DNA from 3 places in the Pradoshia sp. genome. Region 1 is predicted to be linked to each of the others. Evidence: riboswitches for the same ligand, from Rfam matches in the RefSeq annotation. Region 1 holds a riboswitch; each other region holds the start of a gene.
The links. A riboswitch is a leader RNA that binds a small molecule or an ion and turns the genes downstream of it on or off. The one in region 1 is predicted to bind cobalamin.
Positions count from the first base shown of each region.

Region 2: another riboswitch for cobalamin. It lies ahead of metE (5-methyltetrahydropteroyltriglutamate--homocysteine S-methyltransferase); the one in region 1 lies ahead of ACI35L_RS10640 (anaerobic ribonucleoside triphosphate reductase).
Region 3: another riboswitch for cobalamin. It lies ahead of ACI35L_RS14820 (FecCD family ABC transporter permease); the one in region 1 lies ahead of ACI35L_RS10640 (anaerobic ribonucleoside triphosphate reductase).

Region 1 covers NZ_JBJEFJ010000112.1:14,920-31,299, reverse strand. Annotated here, with positions in the region: partial or broken gene ACI35L_RS10665 (DUF5412 family protein) at 131-232, opposite strand; gene ACI35L_RS10660 (DUF5412 family protein) at 220-360, opposite strand; gene ACI35L_RS10655 (HAAS domain-containing protein) at 408-983, opposite strand; gene ACI35L_RS10650 (PadR family transcriptional regulator) at 1,179-1,502, opposite strand; gene ACI35L_RS10645 (DEAD/DEAH box helicase) at 1,730-3,988, shown strand; cobalamin riboswitch at 4,081-4,261, shown strand; gene ACI35L_RS10640 (anaerobic ribonucleoside triphosphate reductase) at 4,390-6,276, shown strand; gene nrdG (anaerobic ribonucleoside-triphosphate reductase activating protein) at 6,276-6,731, shown strand; gene ACI35L_RS10630 (YpzG family protein) at 6,785-6,937, opposite strand; gene ACI35L_RS10625 (DUF6438 domain-containing protein) at 7,250-7,852, shown strand; gene ACI35L_RS10620 (branched-chain amino acid aminotransferase) at 8,009-9,106, shown strand; gene ACI35L_RS10615 (MarR family winged helix-turn-helix transcriptional regulator) at 9,233-9,694, shown strand; gene ACI35L_RS10610 (YitT family protein) at 9,735-10,601, shown strand; gene ACI35L_RS10605 (gamma-glutamyl-gamma-aminobutyrate hydrolase family protein) at 10,727-11,437, shown strand; gene ACI35L_RS10600 (NUDIX hydrolase) at 11,485-11,973, opposite strand; gene ACI35L_RS10595 (acyl-CoA thioesterase) at 12,091-12,561, shown strand; gene ACI35L_RS10590 (PTS lactose/cellobiose transporter subunit IIA) at 12,630-12,914, shown strand; gene ACI35L_RS10585 (small, acid-soluble spore protein, alpha/beta type) at 12,909-13,178, opposite strand; gene ACI35L_RS10580 (exodeoxyribonuclease III) at 13,301-14,059, shown strand; gene ACI35L_RS10575 (MFS transporter) at 14,299-15,588, opposite strand; gene ACI35L_RS10570 (alkaline phosphatase family protein) at 15,602-16,380, opposite strand, start outside.
Region 2 covers NZ_JBJEFJ010000067.1:47,469-51,802, reverse strand. Annotated here, with positions in the region: gene ACI35L_RS06750 (DHA2 family efflux MFS transporter permease subunit) at 179-1,555, opposite strand; cobalamin riboswitch at 1,815-2,002, shown strand; gene metE (5-methyltetrahydropteroyltriglutamate--homocysteine S-methyltransferase) at 2,180-4,334, shown strand, end outside.
Region 3 covers NZ_JBJEFJ010000168.1:19,462-29,809, reverse strand. Annotated here, with positions in the region: gene ACI35L_RS14835 (TIGR01212 family radical SAM protein) at 1-284, shown strand, start outside; gene ACI35L_RS14830 (class I SAM-dependent methyltransferase) at 274-840, shown strand; gene ACI35L_RS14825 (ABC transporter ATP-binding protein) at 984-1,781, opposite strand; gene ACI35L_RS14820 (FecCD family ABC transporter permease) at 1,775-2,845, opposite strand; cobalamin riboswitch at 2,981-3,116, opposite strand; gene ACI35L_RS14815 (LLM class flavin-dependent oxidoreductase) at 3,165-4,181, opposite strand; gene ACI35L_RS14810 (tetraprenyl-beta-curcumene synthase family protein) at 4,223-5,293, opposite strand; gene ACI35L_RS14805 (alpha/beta hydrolase) at 5,308-6,111, opposite strand; gene ACI35L_RS14800 (gamma carbonic anhydrase) at 6,220-6,750, shown strand; gene asnB (asparagine synthase (glutamine-hydrolyzing)) at 7,071-8,957, opposite strand; gene metK (methionine adenosyltransferase) at 9,157-10,348, opposite strand, start outside.

The sequences.
Region 1 (16,380 bases):
CGGCAATGTTTAAGGGCGAAAAAGCAAATAGCAGCCGCTCTATGAGAAACAATCTCTTATATGCAAACTTGCACTTGTTTGTTAGCCCCTATGTAAAAAAGCTAACCAGTCAGCTCCTAAATAATAAGCCTTACTGGTCAGCATTTTTTTGATGCCGATATTCAAAGGTAGCGTTTGGCACCTTCAGCATGTGTCCATTAATGATGATCGTCTCATTATCTACCCATTCATTCTCAGCGCTTTTAGTTCAATTGTTGCGGTTTGATCATCCTTCTTGTGGGTGATTAACCCACCCCGTATCGCATAGGAGGATGTGGCCCCGCCATTTACTAAATAAGCTCTGACGGTATTGGTCCCGATAGGAGATAACAGGTATCATCACTACATTCATCACAAGATGTCATCGATCAAACACTTGCTTTTCCTTTCTCCCGTTTCAATATTATAAGCAAATAGACCCCAATGATGCTGTAGGTTGCGGTCATACTGATGACGATTTGAGTTATTTCATCTAATGATGTTTGGGACAGGGCAAGCTCCGGCAGATATAAGGCAAGAAGGGTGACTGGAAGAATAAAGGTCTTTGCCCAGACTGAGAAGAAGATAATAAACCCGAGGAATAGCAGGCCAATCAGGATACTCCCAATAGTTCCGAAGTGAATGACAGGAGATGGATAAAGTAAATCAATGAGTAAAACCCCGCCGATGAATAAGAAATTTAACGTACATGGCAATAAAATCACCAAAAATTCCTTCCACTTTGATAGCTGGCGGCTGGCCGTATAGCGGAAGGCTGCCATCACACCTGCAAAGAAAAGCAGAATGCAAATCATGGTGCCGATGATTGTCAGAAGACCATAGCTTAATGGGCCATTTATCAGGTCTTTAAATACGAGGTAGGACATTCCTCCGATAATAACCAATGGTATGAATTTCATCCAATCCTTATAATCCGTTTTCATTTCCGCCGAAATGCTTTGCATATACTCTCTTGGTGATGAACCGATGATTTGTTCAGTGGATTTGCCGTTTGATTCAGCTTCATATAAATGATCGGCTAGGTCACGGATGATGTCATCAATCTCTTCATTCTTTTTTCCGCTTGAAAACAGATAGATTTTTAAATCCTCGAGAAATTTAGTGCTTTCTTTTCATGGAGAGCTTTTCTTCCATATTGATTACCTATCCTTTCTGATAATAGCATTCACGCTTTTTTCCAGCTGTGCCCATCTTGATAGAAACTCCTCTAACGCTATTTCACCCACGCTCGTTAAGGAATAATATTTCCGCTTCGGTCCAGCAATTGACTCCTTGCGTACCGAAGTGATCAATCCTTCCCTTTGCATTCTCAGCAAGAGGGGGTAAATGGTTCCTTCACTAATGCTGTCAAAGCCGTAGCGGCTTAATTGCTCGGCAATCTCATAACCATAGCATTCCTTCTCCTTTATCATGGCAAGGAGGCAGCCATCCAATATCCCTTTCATCATTTGGGTCTGGGACATTTGTTATCACTCCGATTCTAATCCTTTTAAACAGGTAGCAGGATTATTTATCTTGTATTACAAGGTATAAGATAAGTATAGGATTGTATATCTTGTAAAGCAAGGTATTTTTTTACTTATTTTTAACGATTGAACTGCCCAATTTTGCCTTGTTCCCAGAACATATATTTGTATGGTATAGTAATCGAATTGAGAACAAAATTGATGCGGATAAGAGGATAGGACTAGTGATTACTTCAACTTCTATTTCAACGAAAGAATATATTACCCAATGGCAGGAAGCCCTGTCACAGGAGATAGGCCATTTAAAAAAATATGGCAGCCATAAATATGTACTTATGAATGGGAATCAGATTCAATCAGGCGACACATATACGTATTATTTTGAGACGATGTCACCACTGAAGATTCCCATTGGCACAGTTGCCCGGCTCGAGCGGGATGGGAGCAAATACGATGCTCGTGTGCTGTCGGCTGAGGGAAATACTCTATTAGTTTCTTTGGATCAATCCATTGGGGATCTAATTGATGAGGCCTTTATTTCCCATGATCCATGGGAGCTTTTAGAGCAATTGATTGAACGGTTAGATGATATTAAGAAGAGTAAACGGAAGCGCAGCCGAGTCAAGAGGCTGATGAATCCCGATTTTCCGGATAAGAGGACGCGCACTGATAGCAAAACGGCTGTGCAGGAGCTGTTTCAGCGTTCGAAATACAATCCGGTAACCTTTGTCTGGGGACCGCCGGGAACAGGGAAGACATATACGCTGGCAAGAACAGCTGCAAATAAATATTTTAAGGATAAGAGAGTATTGGTGCTTTCGCACAGTAACCAAGCAGTAGATGTACTGCTTGGGGAGATGGCTGCCTTCATTAAGAAGGCGGATAAGTTTCGTACTGGCGATCTATTGCGCTACGGAAACCAGGCAGGTGACGGGTTATTGATGCATGGAGACATTCTGCCGTCACAATTGCTTGCTGACCAGGATGCAGGTTTGCTGTCTGATAAAGATCGGATTACCGAGGAGAAGCGTCTCTTGAAGAAGGATCTCTCCCAATCGTTCAGTGTCAGGGACTCACAACAGCTTCTAGAGCTTGAACAGAAGCTTGGGCGTATTCTTGACAGAATTCGTAAGCAGGAGATGAAGCTCGTCAAGGAGGCTTCCATTATCGGAACAACGCTTGCAAAGGCGGCCAATGATCCTGTCATATTTGAGCAGGAATATGACCTTGTCATTGTAGATGAGGCGAGCATGGCGTTTATCCCGCAGATTGCCTTTGCCGTAAGTATGGCAAAAAGAGCGATTGTTTGCGGAGATTTCAAACAGCTGCCGCCGATTGCAGCATCAAGGGGGCAGCTTGTTGATACATGGCTGCGGGAGGATATATTCCACCGTGCTGGTGTCGCTGATATTGCGAGCGGCGGCGTATTGCATCCACATCTATTCCTCTTGAAGGAACAAAGAAGGATGCATCCGGATATATCTGCTTTTACGAATCAATATTTATATAATTCCCTTGTCGGAGATCATCCAAGCGTGCAGAAGAGCCGGGAAGAGATTGTGGCCCGGGCGCCGTTCGAACAAGCGGCTTCCATTCTGTTAGATGCGAGCTTTACTGGTGAGCATTGTTTTAGCGGGGGCACCTCAGGGTCAAGGATGAATATCATGCATGCCCTGCTTTCTCTGCAGCTGCTTCATGAAGCCTACCAGGGCGGAAGCAAATCAATCGGGTATGTGACACCATACAGGGCTCAAGCCATCTTGATGGAGAAGCTTCTTCAAGACTTTTATCCGGAGCAGTATGGGGCAGGTGCGTTTATGGCCGCAACTGTGCATCGTTTCCAGGGGAGCGAGAGGGAACTGATGATCTTTGATACGGTCGACTCGTATCCAGAGAGAAGAGCTGGTATGCTCTTAACGGGTAAAGAGAGTGAGCGTCTATTGAATGTGGCAATCACAAGGACAAAAGGCAAGCTTATTCATGTCAGTGATGTGAATTTCTTGAAGAATACGATTCCGAGATATAAAACCTTGCATCAATTCATTGATTTCCAGCTTCAGCACAATAAGACGGTCGGGATGGACCAAATTGGAAAATGGATCAAGCATCCTCATCCAAAGCTTAAATGGATGTATGCCCGCAAACTAGATGATGTGCTGAATGATGTAAAAGAGGCTCAGAGTCAAATTATTCTATCGCTTCCTAATCGCTGTATTTTATCGAAGGAGCTTGCACAAGCACTGACCACAAGACCAGCTCGTGCGAAATTAGCTCTCTATTCAAAAGAGGAGCATCCTTATTTAGACCCGGATCTTCATATACAGGAGGGACCTCCATTCAGCATGATCTGTATTGATCGCCGTTTCTTATGGCTGGGCATCCCGATTGAAGCGAATAGAAATGTTGATCCGCCTTATGTAGCGGTCAGACTCGACTCGGAGGAAACCATCAACTATATCCTGCAACAATTACCACGTGGTTAGGAAAAATATGTCCTTTGCTATTTTCTTTAGATAGTTATATAATCTTATATACAAGATATAGTTTGTGAATAAAAACACAAATACAAGATATTGATTAAAGTGCAGTTAAGGCGCCATTTATGGCTTAATAGGGAATTCGGTTAAAATCCGGAACTGTACCCGCAACTGTGAATGCTGATGAAATAAGTAATCCACTGTGAAGAGACTTCATGGGAAGGGCTTAGAGTAAAGGGAAGCATGAGTCAGGAGACCTGCCTTATCGAGCAATCGTTTTGCCTTTATCGGGAGCAATGAAGGTGGATAGTAGCAGCAAATGAAGAGTATATTCATTTTTATGCAAATCCAATCCCATTGCCTGAAGATAGAGGTGATGGGATTTTTTATTTGGGAGGCGTATTGATATGAGTAAGGTGTGTATAGAAAAAACGTTGGCGGAAACTCAGTCTGTTGAGGAATTATTGAGCTCATTTAATGAAATTGTTCATTTGACGAATCCTGAATTAGTCAATGAGAATGCAAATATGAATGCGTCTACTCCAATGGGGCAGATGGGGAAATTCGCCAGTGAGTCTGCACGCTTTTTTGCGAGAGAAAACCTATTATCTGAGGAAGTAAAAAAGGCAATTGAAGCTAATTTGCTTTATCCGCATGATTTGGATTTTATGCCGACCGGGACAACAACCTGCTGTCAAATTCCGCTTGGACAAATGCTTACGAAGGGATTTGACACCGGTCATGGAAGCATGCGTCCGCCTAAGGATATATCAAGTGCAATGGCGCTGGCCTCTATCATATTGCAAGCAAACCAAAATATGCAGCATGGCGGTCAGTCATTCCCGATGTTTGATGCTGATCTTGCTCCATTTGTCCGTAAAACCTATGAGAAGCATGTAAAGCGCTTAGAAGCCTATCCAAGTGATTGGAGCAAAGAAACGATAGAGCAAATCGCTTGGGAGGAAACGGAGAATACCGTATATCAAGCTTGTGAAGCCTTCGTACATAATTGCAATTCCATGCATTCACGCGGGGGCGGACAGGTGCCGTTTGTGTCTGTGAACTATGGAACAGATACAACGAAAGAAGGGCGGATGCTTATTAAAAATCTTTTGCTGGCAACAAAAGCCGGGCTTGGCAATGGGGAAACACCAATCTTCCCAATTCAAATCTTTAAAGTGAAGGAAGGGGTTAACTTCAATGAGAATGACCCTAACTATGACCTTTACTTATTGGCCCTGGAAACGACTGCTGAACGTTTATTCCCGAATTTCAGCTTCATTGACAGCCCGTTTAATAAGCAATATTATGATGGCACACATGAATCAGAGGTAGCCTATATGGGATGCCGTACAAGGGTGATGGGCAATAGACATGGTGTTGAGAACAGTATTGGGCGTGGCAATCTTTCCTTCACATCCATTAACTTAGTTAAGCTGGCGCTCCTGTCCAATACGCTAGAGGATTTCTATCGTCGACTAGATGACATGTGCGATCTTGCCATAGTTCAGCTTTATGAGCGTTATCTATACCAAGCTGCGAAACAAGTGCGTCACTTCCCATTCCTGTATACACAAGGAGTTTGGAAAGGAGCAGAAGAATTAAACGAGGATGATCAGCTTAAGGAAATCCTGAAACAAGGTTCACTCGCGTTCGGATTCATCGGGCTTGCAGAATGTGTGAAAGCCTTGACTGGTTTCCATCATGGTGAAAGTGAAGAATCCTACGAGCTTGCCCTTGATATTATCCGCTTCATGAGGGAGAAGGCGGATAAGGCAGCAGAGACCTATGATTTGAATTATTCCTTAATTGCAACGCCAGCAGAGGGACTTAGCGGAAAATTCGTGAAGAAAGACCGTCTTGAATTCGGCAGTATAAAAGATATTACAGACCGTGAATATTACACAAATTCATTCCATATTCCAGTCCATTTTCCAATCAAGTCACTCGATAAGATCCGTAAGGAAGCGCCATTCCATGCTTACTGTAATGGCGGACATATCACCTATGTGGAAATTGACGGGGACCCTAAGAATAATTTGAAGGCACTCGACCAAATTATTCGTGCGATGGCTCATTACAAAATCGGTTATGGTTCTATTAACCATCCAGTTGACCGTTGCTTAAAATGCAATTATAAAGGGTATATTCAGGATACTTGCCCTCATTGCGGCAATGAGAACGAAGAGGATATTGAACGGATTAGAAGAATCACCGGTTACTTGGTAGGGGATATGAGTAAATGGAACCCGGCTAAACGTGCAGAAGAAAGAAACAGAGTGAAGCACGGATGATGAAGGTGATGAATATCATCCATGACAGCATTGTGGATGGGGAAGGCTTGAGAACAGTTGTGTTTTTTGCGGGCTGCCTTCATTTCTGTAAGGGATGTCATAATCCCTCAAGCTGGAATCGGGAGAATGGTCGAGACATGACCATTGATGATATCTATGAGGAGGTTATGTCCAATCCTCTGACAGATGTTACATTCTCAGGGGGAGAGCCTTTTATGCAGGCCGATGAACTTCAATATCTGGTCATGAGGCTGAAGGAGTCGGGCAAGAACATTTGGATATACAGCGGCTATACACATGACGAACTCCTCACCCATCCCAATCCTGCCTGCCAGAATGTTCTTAAATATTGTGACGTATTGGTTGACGGCAGGTTTGAACTGGAGAAAAGGGATCCGAAGCTGCTGTTTAGAGGAAGCTCTAATCAGCGAATCATTCATTTGCAGTCTGTCTGATGAAGCGAAAAAGACACCCGTTTTGGGTGTCTTTTTCGTTTTGAAAGCATCCTTTACCAGCGGTGAGCCTTTGCGTTACTTCTCAAAATGATATTGGTCTGAGACATCATCGTATGTCCGTTGACCTGTGACTTTGAGCGCTTCCTTCTTGTCCAGTTATGGTGAAAAAGGGAAGAGTGCGAATCTAATTCGTTTCTGTAACTCAAGTCTAATCACCTCGTCAGTTGGATACGTTCTTGGCTCACACCCCGTATGAGGGAGCAGCCTTTTTTAGTATGTCTCTATATGTCATTGTTCATGCATGGGAATCATACAAAGGTACTGTTTTGGGAAAAAGAGGGATTTTTATGGTGAGAATAGGGAATAAAGTGCTTTAATTAATAGAGAGATTGCCTTATGATAAAACGAAGGAAAAATGTTACAATTATTTTATTGTTGTTACAAAGATATTATTTTGAACAGAAATTTTATTTATAACGAATTATTGGCATGATTCTTTCAAGGAGGCTGCAATTAAGTTGTTTAAAGAGATTTCCATTTCCCGTACTTCATGTATAGGAAACTCCCCGATATATCAATCAACCATTCAATCAGACGGCAGAGTATTTTGGAACGGTGAGAAGAATGTATCTTTTTTAGGAGAACATAAATTTACGATCAGCAGCCCGCGCTTGAAGAAATTAGAGGATTTATTACTATCATTTGATTATAAGAATTTTACTTATCACTCATCGAGGGAAATTATCCCTGATAGTCCTACATGTGTTACACGTGTTGTCTTTAAGCACGGGGAGACAAAAACGGTTGTTCATGATTTGGGTGATGTGGATGGTATGATAGAAAATAAAAAGCATACCTTAAAAAAGCTTGAACGCTTTGAGCGGGATCTTGAGAGAATTGCTGGATTAAAGACCCTAATCAAGCAGCCATTATATTTGTATCATTTCAAGAACAAGCACATGGAGAATGTGGAATATGTATTATCCTCTCCAAGCCAGGAAGAAGCCTTCAAGCTGATTGACGCTACTTATGTTCAATGCAAAAATTGGGAAATAGAAAAACTCGGACGTGATTCTACCCATCATTTGCACCCATATATCGTTATGCAAAAAGATGATTAAGCATACTAATTTTGAAAGAAGGATGAATTTCCAAAAGAGAAATTCATCCTTTTTTATAAAAAAGACCTTTTTCATGTCTTTAGGGCTTGCGGAGCAGGGAATTCAGGAGTACAATTATTTTTATTAACTATTCTGACAATTTGAAGGAGACATCATATGGATACGCAAATCTCAATCATTCATGCAAGAACAAAAAAACAAAAACCTAATCCAGAGGCACTAGGGTTCGGAAGAATCTTCACGGATCACATGTTTATTATGGATTATGATGAAGAACTAGGTGGCTGGCATGATCCGCGCATCATCCCATATCAACCCATCACGCTTGATCCTTCCTGCATGACCTTTCATTATGGCCAAACTGTCTTTGAAGGGTTGAAGGCATATCGGACAAAGAATGGACGAATTCTTTTGTTCAGACCGGAGAAGAATTTTGAGCGGATGAATAAATCAAATGATCGTCTGTGTATCCCATCTATTGATGAGTCCTTTATGCTTGAAGCGCTTCAGACATTGATTGAGGTTGACAGGGATTGGGTTCCAGATGCTGAAGGCACGTCCCTGTACATACGTCCTTTTATTATATCAACAGAGACTTATTTAGGGGTATCCCCATCAAAGCATTACCGCTTCATGATTATTCTTTCTCCGGTTGGTGCTTATTATAAGGACGGCATAAATCCAGTGCGAATCGGCGTTGAAAAGGAATATGTCCGCTCCGTTAAAGGCGGAACAGGTATGGCGAAGACAGGCGGCAACTATTCTGCCTCGTTGAAGGCGCAGGAAGTCGCTGAAGAGCTTGGCTGCTCTCAAGTTCTTTGGCTTGATGGGATTGAGAAGAAATACATTGAGGAAGTCGGCAGTATGAATGTATTCTTCAAGATCAATGGCGAGATAGTGACTCCTGAATTAAATGGCAGCATTCTTGACGGGGTGACGCGTAATTCTATTATCCAGCTTTTGAAGCATTGGGGCATGCCTGTCATAGAGAAAAAAGTTTCCATGGAAGAGCTGATTCAGGCCCATCATGACGGCTTGCTGGAGGAAGCCTTTGGAACAGGCACAGCTGCGGTCGTTTCTCCGATTGGCGAACTGTTATGGGAAGGCGAGCTGCTTGAGATTAACGGAGGCCGGATAGGAGAAGTTTCTCAAAAGCTGTATGATACTTTGACTGGCATTCAAACTGGTAAAGTTGAAGACCCATTCAACTGGGTGATTGAAATTGGGGCGGCTTCTAAGTCACACGCAATCTAATAAGTACACTAGGGAAGAAAGCTTAGCTTTTCTTCCCTATCTTTTCGCCAATTCATTAAATAGTTTAATTATTAACATTATTGATTATTATATGATAAAATATATTTATCCTTTGGGAAAAATTTCATGAATGCGAGGGTCAATGGCTTGAATAATCAAGAGGTTATCCTGAATCAAATGGAAGAATGGCTTATACCGGTTATAAAAGGTTTGATATCTGAGCTGAATGAATTAAGGGAGCTGGGGATTACAGGCTCGCAATTTCACCTCCTAAGTAAGATTCAAAAGGAAAAAGTGACTAATGTGAAGAATTTAGCCGAAGAATTGGATGTGAAATCAAGTGCCATTACAGTGATGCTTGAGAGGCTTGTACAGAATGATCTTGTTTCGAGAGTTCAAGATGAGAAGGATCGCCGTTCAGTATTGGTGAGATTAACTGATGAAGGTGAGGAAGTCTTGAAAAAGGGCAAAATTCATTCGAAAGAGGTCCTGCTGAAATATGCCAGCTTGCTTGATGATGATGAACTAAGGGTTATTTACAGAGTGCTGAGAAAGTTAGCGGTTTATCAAACCGCTGAAAAGAAGTAGAAAGAAATCTATTTATATTATTTAGAAAAGAGGGAGAACCTTGTCCAAAAAACACAAAAGGGCTCCACTGTGGAGGCTGTTATTAAGATTCCTGTTCATAACATTCGGTGCCGTTCTTATGGCGGTATCGCTTGAATATTTCCTCGTTCCAAATAGCGTCGTTGATGGCGGGATAACCGGTATATCCATTATCCTCTCTGAATTGACGAAGGTTCAGCTTGGTATTTTCATCTTCGTGATTAACCTGCCGTTCTTATTTTTAGGGTATAAGCAAATCGGAAAAACATTTGCCTTTTCTACCGCATATGGAATCCTCGTGCTTTCTGTGAGTACGGCTCTTTTCCACCATGCGGAACCTTTTACAGATGAGAAAATCCTCGCTGTTCTATTTGGGGGCTTAATATTAGGTCTTGGCGTCGGGATTGTTATCCGTGCCGGGGGATCACTGGATGGAACTGAGATTGTTGCCATTCTTGTCTCAAAGAAATTGCGTCTGCCAGTCGGACAGATCATTATGTTTATTAACTTCTTTATCTTCCTAATTGCGGGATTTGTGTATGGCTGGGATTCTGCCATGTATTCTATGTTTACCTATTATATAGCCGCAAAGTTAATGGATATTGTTGTGGAGGGCTTGAACGAATCTCGTTCCGTTACCATTATCTCGAAGGAATTTGAAGAGATATCTCAGGCCATTCAGGATCGTCTTGGCAGGTCCACGACCTTTATTTATGCAAAAGGCGGATATTTGCATGAGGATACTCAAATGATTTACTGTGTACTGACAAGATTAGAGTTAACGAAACTGAAGGATATTGTTAATGATATTGATGAAAATGCCTTTATTGCTATTGAAAATGTAACGGATGTGATGGGCGGCAATTTCGAGAAGAAGAATATTCATTAATGTATATGACTATATAGTCTGAAAAAGATTCATAGGAAGGCAGATGCCTTTTTATGAATCTTTTTTCATAGGAAGATTATTTCACCAAAAAAGGGGGAATATCCGATTATTAGGAGGTAATATTGATGAAAGATAAACCTATAATCGGATTAACCAGTAATTTATATGAAATAGAAGGAATTGAAAGCACCATCATTTATTTACAGTATTCAGAGGCTGTGAAAAAGGCCGGAGGAATCCCTATTATCTTTCCACTAGGGAATGAGGAACTGGCCAAGACCTGGATTTCCATGGTCGATGGTGTCTTATTGACGGGCGGTATCGATATTCATCCGAAGTTTTACGGGGAGGAGCCGAGTGAAGATCTTGGCGTGACAGATGAGCGGCTCGATGAATCGGACTTTGCCATCATTAAGGAGGCAAGGAAGCATAAAAAGCCTCTCTTTGGCATTTGCCGAGGATCCCATTTAATCAATGTGGCTTTGGGCGGCACCTTACACCAGCATCTTGATGAAGAGGATCCAATTCGTAATCTCGATCACTTAACAGATGTTGAACGGCCTGTGACCGTCCATGAAGTAACCGTCGAAAAGGATACCCGTTTCTATGATATTTTGAAAAAAGATAAAGCAGAGGTAAACAGCTTCCATCACCAAGGAGTGAAAGAACTTGGCGGTGGGTTGCGATGCGCAGCTAAAGCGGAGGATGGCTTAATTGAGGCATTTGAAGGAAAAGCTGAGCCGATTATCGGCACTCAATTTCATCCAGAGGAACTGAGTGAGCATGATTTCAGTATGGAGAGATTACTGAAATATTTCGTGTCCATGTGTAAATAATAATAGATTTGCACGACAAAGCCGGGAGAGTACTCTGTACTCCCGGCCTATTCGTGCTCATCAAGGCATGTATATTCATAGTCTGTTAATCTTCTTTGACGAATCGTACAGATATGCTTTAGCGGCTTTGACTGATCTAGCAGATTAGGTAAATAGTGAGGAATCATTTCTCCTGTCCCTAAGTTATCAGAGTTTAACAGCCAAGAGATCTTTTTCCAATCGAGAATCCCTTCTGATGTCTTTCTCGGCGTTTCATAGGTAAAGTCATTCGGCATTTCTGCTAAATAAACATATAGCCCTCCATGAACCTCCTTGTCTGAATTCCATGTGACGATACCCTTAAATGCAATTTCATTTGCTGATAAAACAATTCCTGTTTCCTCTTCAACTTCTCTAATCGCACAATCAAGCGGTAGTTCGTTTTCCCTCTTTTTCCCTCCAACCCCGTTCCAAAGACCTTGCACAGGTGCATAATCCCTGTTCAGCATCAAGATTTCGTCCTTCCTTCTCAAGAAACATACTACTTGTTTGTACATGAAATATCCCCTTCGTTTACAAATATACGTATTGATCGGATTGAACTAAATGGAAGTCTCCATGAAAATATAGTAAATTAAAGAGGAAGATATTATCAAACAGGAGACTAGAACTTTATGCATAATGAAGCTAAGAAAGTGAAAGATTCTTTAACGTATTTAACTGATTTGATCCTGCCTGCTGACACGAATCATTATGGGACCGTGTTTGGTGGTAAGGTAATGGCTTATGTCGATAAAATAGCCGGTATTGCGGCGATGAGACATTGCCGGAAGCCCGTTGTAACGGCATCAGGAGATTCGCTTGATTTTCATGCTCCCATTAAGTCAGGAGAAGCCATTAATCTTGAGGCTTTTGTCACATGGGCTCATAAAACATCAATGGTCGTTTATGTGAGGGTGGAAGGAGAGAATTTGATGACAGGAGAGCGCAGACTCACTTCAGAAGCCTATTTAACGATGATTGCAGTCGATGAAGATGGGAGACCATCACCTGTACCAGCTGTCATTCCAGAAACAGATCAGGAAATCAAATTGTATAAACGTGCCGAAGAACGGTATTTTGAACGGAAAAATCAACTAAAATAGACAGGTTTGCTTCTAATATGGGCTCTTTCATCATACATGTTAGTAATGAATGATGAGGGGGATTCGCTATGCAAGGAGAAGAAAAATTGATCAAAGCCTTGTACTTATGCGGGGAAGACTGCAGCAGTACAGCCATAGAAGCATTTGCCGCAGCCAATGCAGGTGAAATAGAGCTTGCCCATAAGAAATTGAAGGAGGCGGATGACTCGTATAATTGTGGACGAGCCATCCAATTATCCATCATCAAGGATACAGATGGAAAGGGATACCGTGAAAAGGTTCTTGCTGAAAATTATTTGCTGCTTGCTATGAACATGAATAATATGGTACGGGAATATGTGAGAAGCCTATGATTTAGGATGCGCCGAATTAGATTTCAACTGCTCCATTGCCAATCTCGTTAATTCCTTCACCATTCCGCCTCCTAAGGCGCCTCCAATCCTGCCGGCATTTTCAGCCGTAATCTTCCCGTTGTAGCCATGTGACAGCGGGATGTTTTTTTCTTTTGCCACTTCATATTTTGCTTGATTAGGATCATCTGTATGGGCAATTTTTGCTTTTAGCCGGTCAAGTGCCTCTCTTGATTCAGGGACCATGATTTTCGTTTTTCTTCCCATTTATTCATCCCTCCTTTTAATGACTAAGGTATCCAGAAAGCGCTAAATTAGTCTTGTCTGGTATAATGAATCATGTCGTGTTATGAACAGAAGAGAGAAATTATAGGGGGATTAAGAGATAGATGAAATTAGTATCATGGAACGTGAATGGTTTAAGAGCGTGTGTGGGGAAAGGGTTTTTAGATGTTTTCGAAACCCTTGATGCAGACGTATTCTGTGTTCAGGAAACGAAGCTGCAGGAGGGGCAAATCACCCTTGAGCTTGAAGGGTATCATCAATATTGGAATTATGCCGTGAAGAAAGGGTATTCCGGTACGGCTGTCTTCACAAAGGAAGAGCCAATATCTGTCTCGTACGGCATTGGCAGGGATGAATATGATGTAGAGGGCAGAGCCATTACAGTCGAATTCAAAGACTATTACCTAGTGAATGTCTATACGCCGAATTCACAGCGTGATCTAGCAAGACTAGGCTACCGACTTGCCTGGGAGAAGCTCTTGAAGGAGTATTTAGTAGGTCTTGGCGAGAAGAAGCCGGTTATCCTAACGGGTGATTTAAACGTCGCACATTCGGAAATTGATTTGAAGAATGCGAAATCCAATCGTGGAAATTCAGGATTTACGGATGAAGAAAGACAAAAGATGACGGAGCTGCTTGAAGCAGGCTTTGTGGATTCTTTCCGCCATCTGTATCCACAGTTGACGGACCATTATACATGGTGGTCATACATGAGCCGTGTTCGTGAACGCAATATCGGGTGGAGAATCGACTACTTCATCGTCCAAAGCTCCATTGCTGACAAGATTACAGAAGCAAGAATTCATTCTGATATCATGGGAAGCGACCATTGCCCTATTTCTTTAGAGATAGATTTATCATAAAAGCTTGAGCCATTTCATTTTACTGAAATGGCTTTTTTTAATAATTGGCTGGGTTTTCATTTGCAGGAGAACACTCAGTTCATGACAGCAATTTTTGCATCGCTTGCATAACATTTTTTTAGTCTCCAACAGTCATCAACATTATTCCATGCTTGTTCTGTAGACCCAATCCTAATCTGATTTTGTCCACAGTCTAAAGCCGCTTTCAGAGGAAAGTGGCTGCTGTTGTTTCAAGTTATCTAATGCCCGGGAGGAACGTCCGCCTCAGGTACCGCCGGTGCTTTCGGCTGATGGGCAGGCACTTTAATAAGAATGACAGCCCCAATGACAAAGAGGATGATGAGACTGAATACACCCATATTCGTTTGACCGGTCAATTGTGTCGTCACACCCATTAGGAATGGACCAGTAATAGCGGCAAACTTCCCGAAAATATTATAGAAGCCAAAAAACTCATTGGAGGATTCCTTCGGTACTAGTTTGGCAAAATAGGAGCGGCTAAGCGCCTGTATGCCACCCTGTGATGTGCCGACAAGTAAGGCTAAGATCCAGAAATCCAAGGCTGAATCCATAAAGAAGGCATAGATGCAGATGAATGTATAGATGATAATGCCGAATAAAATCATTATTTTCTCATTGTATTTTCCTGCCAGCCAGCCATAAAGAATTGAAAAAGGCGCGGCCACAACCTGGGTGACAAACAGGACAATCAGAAGGGTGGTTGAGCTTAACCCCATATCTGATCCATAGGCTGTGGACATCGTTAAGATGGTATGGACTCCGTCTATGTAGAAGAAATAGGCAAGCAGAAATAAAAACAAGCTTTTATATGATTGAATATTTTTAAACGTCAAGTACAGGCGTTTGAAACTCGTTCGGACAGGGCTTGGCACTGGGTCAATATAATAGACCTGCTCGATGTTCTTAAGAAAAGGTATCGTGAACAATCCCCACCATAAGGCAGTTATGAAGAAAGCTGCCTGCATGGCAACGGTCAATGAAAGAGGAATCAACTCCATTTGCGCAGACATAATGAGTCCAATACCAATAATAAAAGGAATCGTACTCCCGATATAGCCGGTTGCATACCCATATGCAGATGTTCGGCTCATCCGCTCCTCTGACGTAACATCCACTAAAAAGGCATCATAAAAGATGTTGGCTCCAGCAAAGCCAATGGCCGTTAAGACAAAGCAAATCAATAAGAAAATCCACTGGTCAAATGGTACGAATGCCAGAAGCATCGTAAAGAGAATACCTAATAGAAAGAAGAATGTAAAAAAGCGTTTCTTGAAGCCTTTGAAATCAGCGATGGTTCCAAGCAATGGAGCGAGAATAGAGACAAGGAGAGTGGCAATGGAATTGGCATATCCCCAATAAGCCGTTGAAGTGGAGGCGGCCAGACCAGCCTCCGATGCGGAGGCTTTAAAATAGAGCGGAAAGATAGCTGTCACGACAACAATCGAATAGGCGGAATTGGCCCAGTCATACATCGCCCAGCTTTTCTCCCGCTTCGTTAATTTCTTCATCAGATTCACTCCCTTAATCATTGGTTAAAAGCGCTTGTATGACATGTCCGTCGGTTTTGCCAAGATTTAAGCCAAGTAAGGCGGCAAGCGTAGGACCGATGTCAACTAAATTCATGGAAGAAACTGTTACACCTTGCTTGATTCCTTTTCCTGCTGCCATAAAAATAGTATGGTAGTGATCCTTTTTTGGCGAATAGCCATGGGTAGCCAATGTATGCTTCTTTTGCTGATCATGCTGATGAATCGGATTGAGGAAATCTCCGATGGCATCATCGAGAAAATAGAAGCCGCGTCTTGCCTCCAGCATAAAGGCACAATTAGGGTCAGCACCCATTGCCTCCGCCTCCTGTCCGGTTAGCACTTCTTCAATCCCATTTGCTGGATTTTGCTGCAATGAATAAAGAAAGGCTTTAACGTGGTCATATAAGGCTTTGTCATTCTTGTCATTCATATAAATATATGCTGAGCCGTCACATGATTTGCCGTATACCTTCCACTTTGTAATCTGGCCGCGTTTATTCACGTTAAGCCAGCCATTTTCCCTCAGAAGTACATTCATATGAATCGCTTTGTTTTCATCTAGTGCGCTATGGTCTCCAAGGACAATAATGGTTGTTTCCTCAAAAAGACTCTTCCGCTTTAAGGCATCCATTATCTTGCCTAGCTTGATATCGAGTCGTTTAATCGCATCTATTGCTTCCGCTGAGGAAAAGCCATGATAATGCCGCATAGAGTCTAAATCAGTGAAGTGAACCATCATCAAGGCAGGCTCGTATGTTTCAATTGTATGGA
Region 2 (4,334 bases), on a different contig from region 1:
GATTTCGCCCATAAATGAAATGATTTCGCCCTTAAAACGCGCGAAAGAAAAAGAAGGCTAATTACAGCAGAAAGAGTCAAAATGGACAAGTTGGGGGTGTTTATGCAAGAAAGAAATCATCTCCTTTCAGCTGGAAATCTGTCAGAAAGCAAACAAAAAGCCAGGCAATCCGCCTGGCCTAAACGTTCACTCTTTTAATGAAGAGGGAGGCAACGAAGCCTATAATGGTGATGACGACAAGGAAACTGAAGGCATATTGCACACCGGCAATCAAGGCTTCGGCGACGATGTTCTCACCCGCGGCTTCACCGCTTATCATGTAGTTGTGCTGGCCTTTTGTGAGCAGGCTGACAGAAACGGCGGTGCCGAGTGCGCCGGCTATTTGCATGAGGGTATTTACGATGGCGGTTCCATCGGGATAATATTTGCGCGGCAGCTGATTTAGGCCGTTCGTCTGCGATGGACTGCTGATCATGGTGACACCGATGATTAAGCCAATATGGAGCAGGATGAAAGCGGCAATCGAGATATCACGGGAAATACCTGAAAATAAAAATGTTGTCACAATGAGCAGCGCAAATCCCGGAATAACGAGCCATTTTGGTCCATATTTATCCATGAGACGGCCGATGACGACAGACATGATACCATTACAAGCTTCAGCTGGAAGTAAGATGAGCCCGGCAATCAATCCCGTTATTGCTAGTCCTGTTTTGAGAAACATCGGCAGCAGGATGGCCTGAGACATGATAATCATATGGCCGACGAAGACTGCGAAAAGGCCGAATACATACATAGGATATTTCAATACGCGCAGGTTCAAGAGAGGCTGCTCAATCTTGAATTGACGTTTGGAGAAGATGATAAGGGCAGTGAAACCAATCAAGATAGGCAGGATGACCTCTGTACTGACAAATTCTCCGCTGCCCTCGCCGGCCATGCTGAAGCCGAAGACGATCCCGCCGAATCCTAGGCTTGAAAGCAGGAAGGACGGGATATCAAATTTCAGTTTCCTTGGTACTGTGACGTTTTGCACGACCTTCCAGCCGAATGCGAGCAGGAGGAGAAAGATCGGCAAGGTTGTCCAGAAAATATAATGCCAGGTGAAATATTCAGTAATAAACCCGGAAAAGCTCGGCCCGAATGCTGGACCACAAAGGATGACCAGGCTCATAATGCCCATGACAGTCCCACGTCTTTTAGGGGGGAAAATCAATAGGAGAATATTAATCATGAGCGGCATTAAGATTCCGAGTCCGCTTGCTTGAATGATACGAGCAAGCAAAAGCAGACTGAAGGCTGGTGCCAGAGCGGCAACAAACGTCCCGAGTGAAAGCAAGGAGAGGGCGGTTATGTATAGCTGCCTTGTCGTATATGTTTGATTTAAATAGGCTGATAGAGGGACAAGAATCCCCATAACGAGCAAGAATCCTGTTGTGAGCCACTGTGCGGTGGCTGTTGAGATTTGGAAATCAGCCATGATTTCTGTGTAAGCCATATTTAAGGCTGTTTCGTTCAATAACCCTGTAAAGGCCGATAAAAGCAGAGCGGCCATAATGAGGGCTGGCTTTATATGTTGATTCGGTATTGGTTGATTCAATCGATTACGCTCCTCTAAGCTCAGGTGAAGGTGCTTTGTACATTAGTATAAGCACTTTTTCTGAAAATAAATATGGTGTCATAATAAATGAATCCTTTCATAGGAGCAATAATCCTTCTGTTTGGTATCACGCTTTATTTTTGATTATTCAAAAAATAGATAACAATCAATTCCTTTTTATGGTATAGTCTCTTTATATTGTTATTTCACAATCGAATAGCGTGTAAGAATTGGTGCCAAACGAATAGTTTGGCTTAAAAGGGAAGTACGGTGAAAGTCCGTCGCTGTCCCGCAACTGTAAATCGGAGTATATCGCAAAAAACCACTGCCACTTGAGCGGGAAGGTGCGATTAAAGTGCGTTGATGATGAGCCAGGAGACCTGCCAATTCCAGTACACACCAATACCTACGTGGAAATAGGAGGTGAAGCGTGCCGGATTGTTTCGGACACTGTACGAATCATAGGGATTAGGGCATGCTTGCCTTTCTTTATGCTGCGAACAATTAACAGCCATCTTCCAGGAGGGAGAGGGCTTTTGATGTTTTCTGAAAAACGATACAAGGGGAGGAGCTCGTAGGATGAAATGGACACGCACAGTCATCGGTTATCCGTATATTGGTGAGGATCGGGAATGGAAGAGATGCTTAGAGGCTTTTTGGAGGGGAGAGGTATCAGAGGAAACGTTTCTTGATCAGCTGAAGCAAATACGCTTATCCAGGCTGAAGAGGCAGATGGAGCTTGGAATCGATGTCATGACTGTTGGAGATTTCACGCTGTATGACCGGATGCTCGATACGGCGTTTATGTTTGGGATGATTCCAGCCCGTTATTCTGATGTAAGCAGATTATCGAATCTCTCCCTTTATTATGCCATGGCAAGGGGAGAAAAAGGGGCCGTTGCTTGTGAAATGACGAAATGGTTCAACACAAATTATCACTATATTGTTCCTGAATATGATGGCCAGGAACTTTACATAACGAACAATCGTCTACTTGATTGGTTCAAGGAGGCGAGAGATGAGCTTGGCGTTGTGACGAAACCGACGATGATTGGGCCGTATACCTTCATCAAACTTGCAAAGGGCTATGATGATTGGGAGGCATTGGCAGAACAGCTTATTCCGCTGTACAGCCAGGTGATTGCAGAGCTGATTAAGGAGGGTGCTGAATGGGTGCAGCTTGAGGAGCCAGCCTTGGTGCTGACATTGGATGAAGAGGAAGTAGCCTTCGTGAAATCGATTTATGAGAAGCTGGCTGCTGAAAAAACAGCGGGAAACATTATGCTGCAAACATACTTTGAAGGTTTATCAGTCTATGAGGAGTTGATTCATCTCCCTGTAGATGGAATTGGTCTTGATTTTGTTTCCGGCTATCTGCAAAATATGACCTCCATGAAGCAATTTGGGTTCCCCGCTGAAAAGGTGCTTGCCATCGGTATTGTGGATGGGCGCAATATATGGAAGGCTGATTTGGTGGAGAAGGCCGAATTGATCCAGTCCATCCTTGAAGTATTCAAAGCTGCGGAAGTATGGGTCCAGCCTTCCTGCAGTTTGCAGCATGTACCGGTATCCGCTTCGATGGAGCAGAAAATGGACGGGAATATTAAAGGGCTGCTCGCATTTGCTGATGAGAAAATCAAGGAAATTGATCAGCTTGTTACGTACTTTGAGAAGCCAGGGATAGTTCTTGGCGGAAATAGGAGAGCGGTGCAGCCGGCTGTCACAGGGGTGACTCTTGAATCAGAGGACTTTAAACGATCTTCACCCTATCCTGTTCGCCGAGATATTCAAGCGCAGAAGCTTAACCTGCCGATTTTCCCGACGACAACCATTGGCAGCTTCCCGCAGTCAAAGGAAGTGAAGGAAACGCGTAAGGCTTGGCGAAATAAGATCATTTCCGATGAATCCTATGAAGCGTTTATTGCACGTGAGACCGAGCGGTGGATTCGCATACAAGAGGATTTGGAACTTGATGTGCTTGTGCACGGAGAGTTTGAACGGACAGATATGGTTGAATATTTCGGAGAGAAGCTTGATGGCTTTGCCTTGAGTGAAAAGGCATGGGTGGTCTCTTATGGGTCTCGCTGCGTGAAGCCGCCTATCATTTATGGAGACGTGAAGTGGCTTGAGCCGATGACCTTGAAGGAGACGGCTGCTGCGCAAGCGATGACCGAGAAGCCGGTGAAGGGAATGCTGACTGGTCCTGTGACTATCTTAAACTGGTCCTTTGTCCGAGATGATATCCCGCGCAAGGATGTTGCTAATCAGCTTGCCCTTGCCCTTCGTAAGGAAATCGACTGCCTTGAGCAAGCCGGAATTACCATTATTCAGGTGGACGAACCGGCTTTAAGAGAAGGACTGCCCCTTCGAATGGTGGATTGGCAGGAATACCTGACATGGGCAATCCCATCCTTCCGCCTTGCAACATCAGGTGTCCAAGATGAAACGCAAATCCATACACATATGTGCTACTGTGATTTCCATGATTTTGTGAAGCCGATTGAAGCGCTCGATGTTGATGTAATCTCCATTGAGACATCAAGAAGCCATGGTGAATTCATTCAATCTTTACAGCATACGCCCTATGAAAAGGGAATCGGATTAGGGGTGTATGATATTCATAGCCCGCGTATTCCATCTACAGAGGAAATGCTTGAAATTATGCAGGATAGCCTCGAGGTGCTTGAACTAAGTCAATTCTGGGTTAATCCTGATTGCGGGCTGAAGACAAGGA
Region 3 (10,348 bases), on a different contig from region 1:
TAAAAGGAACACCAATGGTGAAACAATACGAGAAAGGCATGCTTCAATTCCTTTCATTTGAGGAATATGTGAGCCTTGTCTGCGATCAGCTCGAAATTCTGCCTCCAGAGATGATTATTCACCGCATTACCGGCGACGGGCCAATTGATTTAATGGTCGGTCCGATGTGGAGCGTGAATAAATGGGAGGTCTTGAATGCAATCGATGCGGAATTGAAACGCCGTAACAGCTACCAAGGCAAGTTCTTTGTTCGTGATGGGGGATTGGCGACACATGAAGCTTGACCGAATCCTTCCATATGCCCGCCACCTACTGGAAAAAGCAGCTGGTCCTGGAGATGTCGTCGTTGACGGCACTATGGGAAACGGTCATGACACGGTCTTTCTCTCCCAGCTTGTCGGTGAGAATGGTCATGTATATAGCTTTGACATCCAGGAATCTGCCTTAGAGCAGACAAGAGGCCGGCTTGAAGAGAAACAGCTGACCAAAAATGTAACCTTGATCCATGCAGGTCATGAACAGGTTAAGGCATTCATTCCTGCTGGAACAGAAATAGCCGGAGCTATCTTCAATCTCGGCTATCTACCTGGCGGTGACAAAGAAATCATCACGACTGCTCCGACTACCATCTCAAGTGTCGAGCAGCTGCTTGAGATGATGAAGCCTGAAGGGATCATCGTCCTAGTCATTTATCATGGGCATCCAGGCGGGGATATAGAACGTGATGAGATTCTTCGATTTGCCCGCAGCCTTCCCCAGGACACAGCCCATGTTCTGGAATATAAATTCATAAATCAAAGGAATAATCCGCCTTTCATCGTCGCAATTGAGAAAAGGTAAGTGACTGGGACAAAATGTTTCCAGTAACTAAATAGCCGAACAATTATAAAGTGCCATTTTAAGCACGATTAATAATCGTTCGGCTTTTTCTATTTCGTTTCGTAAACATTTAATGTATCATTCGTTTTTATGTCCCAGCCATTTTATGCTTTCACATATCCAGGGATGAAAGAGATTTGCGGCTTTCCCGTTACCGGGTGAAGCGAGCTGATCAGCTCTACCCCATATACCGATTTCAGCAATGGTTCATCTAAGAGAAGGCCTGCCTCCCCCTCCGCTACCTTTTGACCGCCCTTCAGTAAAGCAAGCCGATCTGCGTATAGCGAAGCAAGGTTCAAATCATGCAGGATGGCCACAATCGTTAATCCATTCTTAAGCTGCAGCTCCTTCAATAAATCCAGCAGCTCAATCGAATGCTTAATATCAAGATGATTGGTCGGTTCATCCAAAAACAGCAGCTTAGGTGATTGAGCCAATGCCTTTGCAAGCAATACACGCTGCTTTTCCCCTCCGCTTAAATCTTGAAAATATTTATGCTTAAAGGCAAGGCAATTCGTTTTCTCAAGGCATTCTTCCACAATGATATGGTCTTCTTTCTTGTATGTATTAAATAGGCCCCTGCCTTGATACGGATACCGCCCAAGCAGAACAATCTGCTCAACCGTGAAATCCAAACTCACAGTATGCTCCTGACTCAAGACAGCCGTCACCCGAGCCAGCTCCTCAGTGCTATAGTCACGCGCCTTTTTCCCGGCAATCTCAACCTTTCCGCTCACACTAAGATGCCTCGGGTCCAAAATCGCTTTAATGAAGGTGGTTTTTCCACTCCCATTCGGACCTAATAAAGCATAGAATTCACCCTTTTTCACTTGCATAGAAACATCGTTAAGAACCATCTGTTCTTTCCGGTACCCTGCACTTACGCTACATACTTTTAACATGCCATTTTCCTTCTTTTTATTCGTTCTCTTATGAGTAAATAAGTAAACACAGGCGCCCCTATCAAGGCGGTAATCACGCCAATTGGCAATTCCTGCGGGCTGACGATGGTTCTTGCCACCATGTCGGCAAGAACCAAATATCCTCCGCCAATCATCATTGACAGCGGAATGAGGTGTTTATGGTCAGCCCCCGTAACTAAACGGACAAGATGCGGGATGACTAAGCCGACAAAGCCAATCGCACCAGATACTGATACGGCCGCTCCTGTCAGGAGTCCAGCGCTGATCAGGAGAGTCAGCTTTTTCCTTCTCACATTCATCCCTCCATATTGAGCTGCTTCATCACCAAGTGCGAGTGCATTCAACTCCCTGTAATGGAACAAAATCACGGCTGAACCAACTGCAAAGAATGGAAAGAATAGACCAATATGCCCCCAGTTTTTTAAAGCCACACTGCCCATCAGCCAATTCAAGACCTCTCGCATTTGGTCTCCCGATGATAGAGCAATAATGAGCGATATGACCGAGCCAATGAAGGAGTTCAAGATAATGCCTGATAAAATGATTGTTTCATTCGCATATGTCCTGCTCGCCGCTTTCGTGATTCCAAAGACCAGAAACAAAGAGGCGAAACTGAATATAATTGCCACTAGCGGCAATGTATAGGATCCAAGGAAAGCAATTTCTACCTGAAAGAACAAGACAATCACCGCTCCAACCGAGGCCCCTGATGAAACACCAATGGTATAAGGATCAGCCAGCGGGTTTTGCAAAAGTCCTTGGAATGCCGCACCTGCCAGGGCAAGGGCACTACCGACCAATAACGCCAGCAAAATGCGAGGCAAGCGAATATTCCAAATAATCATCTCGATATTTTTCTGACCATCAAAGAATCCTTCATACCCTGTTATATTTTTGAGGAGAATGCCGACAATCTCCCCTACAGACAATTCAGCACTTCCACTCAGAAGACCCCAAATGACCGCGGCCGCCATGAACAAAATGCTGCCCGCGTAAAGGGCAGTCATCTGCACTCCTCCATGTTTTCCTTCTCTACTGCTCATCTTTTCCACTCCATCATTTCCTTGGTGTAAGTTAATTGCCAGACAATAAAAAAACCTCAGCCCAAAGGATGAGCTAAGGATTCACGCATGTGCTCTTGTGAATGCTTTAAGCCTACTTTTCCCTCCGAAAAATAAGTGCTAAAACCATGAAAAGCAGGTCTCCTGGCTTATGGCGGCATTACTCGCCAATTACAGTAGCGGGGGCTGCACCGGAGTCTCACCGGTTTCCCTATTCTCCCTTGAAAAGGGCACTTTTATGGAATAATCAGCTATTTTATTCTTTCTTCATTTTACTGGAACATAGGACAATACGCAATTCTTAATCAGGAAAGTTCAACCCTATCTCTTTTGCAATCAATTCAAAGGATTTTTTCTTTGCCTCGAAGGAATGTGTAATCGTGGTCAACATAATTTCATTGACGTGAAAACGCTCACTAAGCTCGGCCAGATGCCTGCCGATTGTCTGAGGAGAGCCAATAATCATACGGCGCCGATTATACATAATCCGTTCCCGTTCATAGATGGAAAAGCTCTGATCTAGAATCTCATCCGGATGAGGCGTCCCTTCCCTCATAATCCCCTGAGCCAGCCAAAGCATGGATAGATCAAGCGAGCCAGCCAAATACTCGGCCTCCTCGTCCGTTTGAGCACATACGGCAAAAACCGTGACCATGCCTTCTGGACGTGACAGTGTTTCAGATGCTTGGAATTGATTCAAATAATGCTGCATATTCTCTTCCGCAAATTCGCTGTTAATAAATAACGCAAAATTATACGGAAGACCTTTATAGGCAGCAAGAGCAGCGCTTGATGAACTGGAGCCCAGCATCCAAAGCTCTGGATGCTCCCCAATGACAGGGGTAGCCGTCAATCCATAATACGGATGAGAATCCGGGAGACGGTCATGCAAATACCAGTATAGTTCATCCACTTGATCGGGAAAACGATCCTTGCTCGGAATTGGACGTCCATCCTGCAAAGCCCTCGTCGCCCTCGGCATGCCGCCGGGCGCTCGTCCCACACCAAGGTCTATTCGCCCAGGCGCAAGCCCAGACAGCACTCGGAAATTCTCTGCAACCTTATAAGCGCTGTAATGCGGTAGCATTACACCGCCAGTTCCAACTCGAATACGCTTTGTCTGTGCAGCTATCCATGCAGCTAAGATCTCAGGAGAGGAGCCTGCAAGCCCCAGGCTGTCATGGTGCTCCGAAACCCAAAAGCGGGAATAGCCTAATTCATCAGCAAGTCTTGCCAGCTCTACTGTATTGCTTAATGCCTTTTCTGTCGGTTCTCCAGCTGCCCGTGGTGATTGATCCAAAACACTGAGCTTTAACATCGGTATAGATAGCCTCCCTTAAGGATTGTTCTTCACCCTGTTCACTTCGACACTTTTCTCATGGCATAGTACATTTTACAATTCCAATAAAAGAAATAGGAGCGAAATCCCCCTTGTTTTAATAATTTATGAACATGTGCTTTGACATCCTTCTGCTTGGCCACTTTGCCATCAGCAAGATAAATGCCCACCAATCCTTGATTCACCATCTTATGAAAATGTTCATCCGGAATCTTTTCGATGTCCCGATTGGCCTGTTCTAAAAAGAAGCATAAACGTTCTATCATCTTCTGCTCAGATTCATAATAAAAACAGAAGTTCAAATCATTACCGACCCGGTCTTCTTCTTGGTCAATGAAATAATCGAGCATGATATGAAGTCCTTGTACATAGGGAAAATAAGCATTCCTGACATTCTTCGCGAGACCATCTCGAAATGATGCGCGCGCCCCATAGGAGACAAGGCAGAAAATTCCGAGCGTTGAGCCGGCACAAGCGCTGAATTCATACCAGGTCATCCCTTCAGGCAAATGATGTTTGTTGTCTTCGAACCAGGCTTGTAGTCTTTGTACCCTTTCTTCCCATATAACATGCTTATGTACTTGCAAATCACAATAATACCCGCAAAGTTCGAATAAATACGGCTGAATCTCCTTATAATACGGCAAGGTTTGCATAACCTCCTGGCATGTCTTTACCAGATCGGATAAATATCCGCCGTCATTTTGATCCTCTCGCCGCTCATAATAATTCTTAAGCTCCGCTGTTGGGTTGAGCGCATGCTGCATGGATTCGTGCAACAGAGAAAAATCCTCCGGGTCTAATGAGGTACTGCGGTCACATAAATTATCAAGATAATCACTGATTGTCTGGTAAGCAACAATAAATCGAATTACCTGAGCCCTGTCTTCCCCAGCAATTAAAGCGAGTATTGACCCGCCTTCACAATGAAAGGTCTTATGGGCAATACTCGCCGTCGCCTGGATGCGGAGCTCCTCATTAGGAATTGACTTCGCTCTTTCTTCCCAATAGTCCAATTCACGGTGAACGATTGGAAAGATATCTTTAAAAACCAATTTCGCTAAACCGAATTCAGTTGCAGGCAGCCTCAACATTCTCCATCTCCTTAAATGATATACCCAATATTACGGAGGCGGGCTTCCACAAAGCTCTTGGCGTATTGGAATACGTCCTCCCGCTCTGGTTCATTAAATATCTCATGGTACAGCTTTGGCCACTCTTTATAATGCTTCTCAGAGGCAGGGAAATAATTGAACCATTCCCTTACCATATTGCGGTCAACAATTTTGTCATCTCCCGCCTGCATGACCAGTAATGGAATATCCGGAAAATCCTCATCAAAATCAAAGGCATCCTTCATCGCCTTTACCAGTTCACGATACCATCTAATGGACACACTCGTCACATAAAGAGAATCATTTAAGTCAAACTCAATGACTTCCTTATTGCGCGTAGCCATGTCAATGGTAATCCCCGTACCTCTCCGATAAGATGGATACACAAGATTCATGACATGGGAAATGGTATCCAGCATCTTAGGCGGATTAATCAATGTTCCGAAGCAAGGGGATGACAGGATAACGCCTGCAAGATTAAATTCTCTCGATTGAAGCATTTTAATCACAACCAAACCACCCATGCTGTGGCCAAGCATAAAGACAGGCAGTCCGAATGTATAGGCTTCATTCACCCACGTCTCTACGGTATCGATATATTCTTCAAACGAATTAATATGGCCGCGGTTTGCTCTTGAAGTCATCCCTTGTCCAGGCAGGTCTCCATTTATAACATGGTATCCAGCTGACAGCCACTTTTGGACAAGCCAAGTGTATCTTCCGGAATGCTCCATTGCCCCATGGACAATGACAATTACCCCGTTAGCCTTCCCCTCGGTTTCCCATTTTTTCATAGATGCACTCCTCCAGTTTGATTATACGTAAATATATTTACACATCATTTTTTTATATGTACACTTTCATTAACTATCTATTTTACAATAGAATACGGAGGTTATGAAATGAAATTATATCAATATAAAGATAAAATCCCTTCCTTACATAAATCAGCCTATATAGCTGACTATGCTGTCATAACCGGTGACGTTACGATTGGCAAGAACTCAAGCATTTGGTTTAATACGGTTATTCGAGGCGATGTCGCCCCCGTAATCATCGGCGACAATGTCAATGTTCAGGACAATTCTGTCCTGCATCAAAGCCCTAATAATCCGTTGATTCTTGAGGATGATGTCACAGTCGGACATCAGTGCATCCTTCATAGCTGCCATGTAAAGAAGAAAGCCTTAATAGGAATGGGCTCCATCATTCTCGATGGCGCTGAAATTGGCGAAGGTGCTTTCATCGGTGCCGGCAGTCTTGTCCCGCAGGGCAAGAAAATCCCGCCAAATACCCTTGCGTTCGGCCGCCCAGCTAAAATAATCCGCCCGTTAACAGACGAGGACATAAAGGATATGGACCGAATCTATCGAGAGTATGCTGAGAAAGGCCGTTATTATGCCAGTATACAACCAATCCAACCAAATCAATAAACCAATATAGAATGGGATACATCTTATTGTATACCCATTTTTTATGTTCATTATCATATTAGGGTGTTCCAATTTGTCCTGCCAGAGGAACATGACAACCTCATTTCTCTACATCTATTTAATGACCAGCCTGAATAGTTCATATGTTTGTTCTTGTATGTATGGAAAGATAATTACTTAGTACCTATCAATTATTTTACTGTATAAGAATCATTTTGGTTTCATTTTCCATTAAATATTTTTTTGAAAACGGTATCATCCATTCATAAAGAATAGGCATCCGCAACGGAAGCGGATGCCCCAGGATTATTACATCCCTATTAATGTGTCGTTACTAAATCTTCAGTCATTGTTTGAAAAGAGTACTTTTTTTCGATAAAGATTCCATACCAGATCATGAACACAAGTACTGTCCAAATCTTGCGGCTATTATCGGCCTTTCCTTTTACATGGTCATCAAGCAAACGGAGAATGACATCCTTATGGAATAAATGGTCCGTGTCACTTTCCAGAATAATGTTCACAGCCCAATCATACATCTCATCCTTCAGCCAATGACGAATTGGAACAGGGAAACCTAGTTTCTTTCTTGTGAGGACATGGTCAGGAACAATTCCTTCCACGGCTTTGCGCAGAATGTACTTAGTTGTGCCATGACTTGTCTTCATATCAGATGGAATCTTAGATGCCACCTCAAATACTTCCTTATCAAGGAATGGTACACGCAGCTCAAGAGAATGTGCCATCGTCATCCGATCAGCCTTTAACAAAATGTCCCCTCTGAGCCATGTATGAATATCAATGTATTGCATCTTGCTGACATCCTCATACCCTGCTGCGTCACGATAGAATGGTGCAGTAATGGTCTTATAATCCAACCCGCCATGGTATGGTTTGTACAGCTCTTTCTTTTCATCCTCCACGAACATTTTCGCATTGCCGATATAGCGTTCTTCCATTGGTGTACAGCCACGTTCAATGAAGCTCTTTCCTTTAACCCCTTCAGGAAGAATAGCCGCAATTCGTTTTAAGGAACGGGTTAAGACTGCAGGCATTTTCGTGAATACCTCAAGAGATTGCGGTTCGCGGTAAATATTATAACCGCCAAATAATTCATCCGCTCCTTCCCCAGACAGCACGACCTTCACATGCTTTCTCGCTTCCCTTGAAACGAAATAAAGTGGTACACATGCCGGGTCAGCAAGCGGATCATCAGCATGCCACATAATCTTCGGCAGTTCCTGCATATATTCCTCCGGCGAAATGATGTAGCTAATGTTTTCTACGCCCAATTTATCGGCTGTTTCTTTTGCCACATCGATCTCACTGAATCCTTCATGCTCAAAGCCGACAGAGAACGTCTTAATATTTGGATGGAATTTCTTTGCGATAGAAGCAATTATAGAAGAATCAATTCCTCCGGAAAGGAATGAACCGACAGGCACATCTGAGCGCATATGCTTCTGTACACTGTCAATCATTACTTCACGAATCTCCTCTGTCCAATCCTGCTCTGACTTCAGAACTGGTGAAAAGGACGCCTTCCAATATTGACCGATTTCAATTGGTCCCCCGATTGATTTCTTTAGATAATGTCCTGGGAGCAGCTTCTTGATGCCATCTGTCATTGTTTCCGGCTCAGGCACGAATTGATAAGTTAAATAATGCTGCAATGCATCCAAATTAACCTCTTCATCACCAGAAGCCAATACGATGCTCTTCTTCTCAGAGGCAAAGAATAATCTGTCTTCTTCCTCTTTATAGAAGAACGGCTTGATTCCAAACGGATCGCGTGCTGCAAAGATGGATTTCTCCTTTTTGTCCCAAATGACGAACCCGAACATCCCGCGCAGCTTCTTAACAGCCGCTTCTCCATAATACGCATATGCACCAAGGATAGCCTCCGTATCAGAATTCGTCTTGAATTCCAACCCTTTAAGGGAAAGCTCCTCTCTTAGCTCCAAATAGTTATAAATTTCACCATTGAAAACGATCCAATACCGTTCATTCTCAAAAGAAAGTGGCTGGTGACCGCTTTCCAGGTCAATAATACTTAAACGGCGAAAGCCTAATTGAATATATTCATCAACATAAAAACCTTCATCATCTGGTCCTCTATGGTAAATAAGATTGTTCATTTCCTTTAAACAATCAGATACGAGAGCATCTTGACATTTATCTAGAACACACCCAACAAAACCGCACATTACGAAAAAAACCTCGCTTTATAATAAATATTTTTTATAATTGCACCAATCTATACTATCAGACTTTTTGCGCAAAATATGTCGAATCCTACGAATTATTTACCGGTATTTTTAGAAAAATATGTAACATTAGTATGTCATTTGTCGCATAAAGACTATTAAAAAAACCTTAGGGCATGTATGCCCTAAGGTTTTTTCATTATATGGAAGCTTGTGTACGAAGTACTTCTGCTTTATCTGTTTTCTCCCATGGAAGATCCAGGTCATTGCGTCCAAAATGGCCGTAAGCAGCTGTTTGTTTATAAATTGGACGGCGCAGATCAAGCATTTTGATGATACCAGCTGGACGAAGGTCAAAGTTTGCACGGATTAATTCAACCAGCTTATCTTCATCAACCTTGCCAGTTTCAAAAGTATTCACCGCAATGGATACAGGCTGAGCTACTCCAATCGCATAAGCCAATTGAACTTCAGCCTTTTCAGCGAGACCGGCTGCCACGATGTTCTTCGCTACATATCTGGCAGCATAGGCAGCAGAACGGTCTACCTTTGTCGCATCCTTGCCGGAGAAAGCACCACCGCCATGACGCGCATAACCGCCATACGTATCAACGATGATTTTTCGACCAGTTAATCCAGCATCTCCTTGAGGTCCGCCAATCACGAAGCGGCCTGTTGGATTGATGAAGTATTTTGTCGCTTCATCAATTAAATGAGCCGGAACAACTGACTTGATTACATGCTCTTTTAAATCCGCCTGAATTTGTTCAAGGGTTGTTTCCGGGTCATGCTGAGTTGAAATAACAATTGTATCAACACGAACAGGTTTATCATTCTCATCGTATTCTACAGTTACTTGAGTTTTTCCATCAGGACGAAGGTATGGCAGGATTTCCTGCTTACGTACTTCTGTCAATCTTCTTGATAATTGGTGGGCAAGTGAGATTGGTAGAGGCATTAATTCCTCTGTTTCATTGCAGGCAAACCCAAACATCAGGCCTTGGTCACCAGCACCGATTGCTTCGATTTCTTCGTCTGTCATCGTTCCTTCTCGAGATTCAAGCGCCTGGTCTACCCCTTGAGCAATATCTGCTGACTGCTCATCAATGGACGTCAAGACAGCACAGGTCTCTGCATCAAAACCGTACTTCGCTCTTGTATACCCAATTCCTTTAATCGTTTCACGAACGATTTTCGGAATATCCACATAGGTGGAAGTCGTAATTTCTCCTGCAACAAGGACAAGGCCTGTCGTAACAGAAGTCTCACAAGCTACACGCGCATTTGGATCCTGCGCAAGGATTTCATCTAGAATGGAATCTGAAATTTGGTCACAAATCTTATCTGGATGCCCTTCAGTTACAGATTCAGATGTAAACAAATGTCTCTTA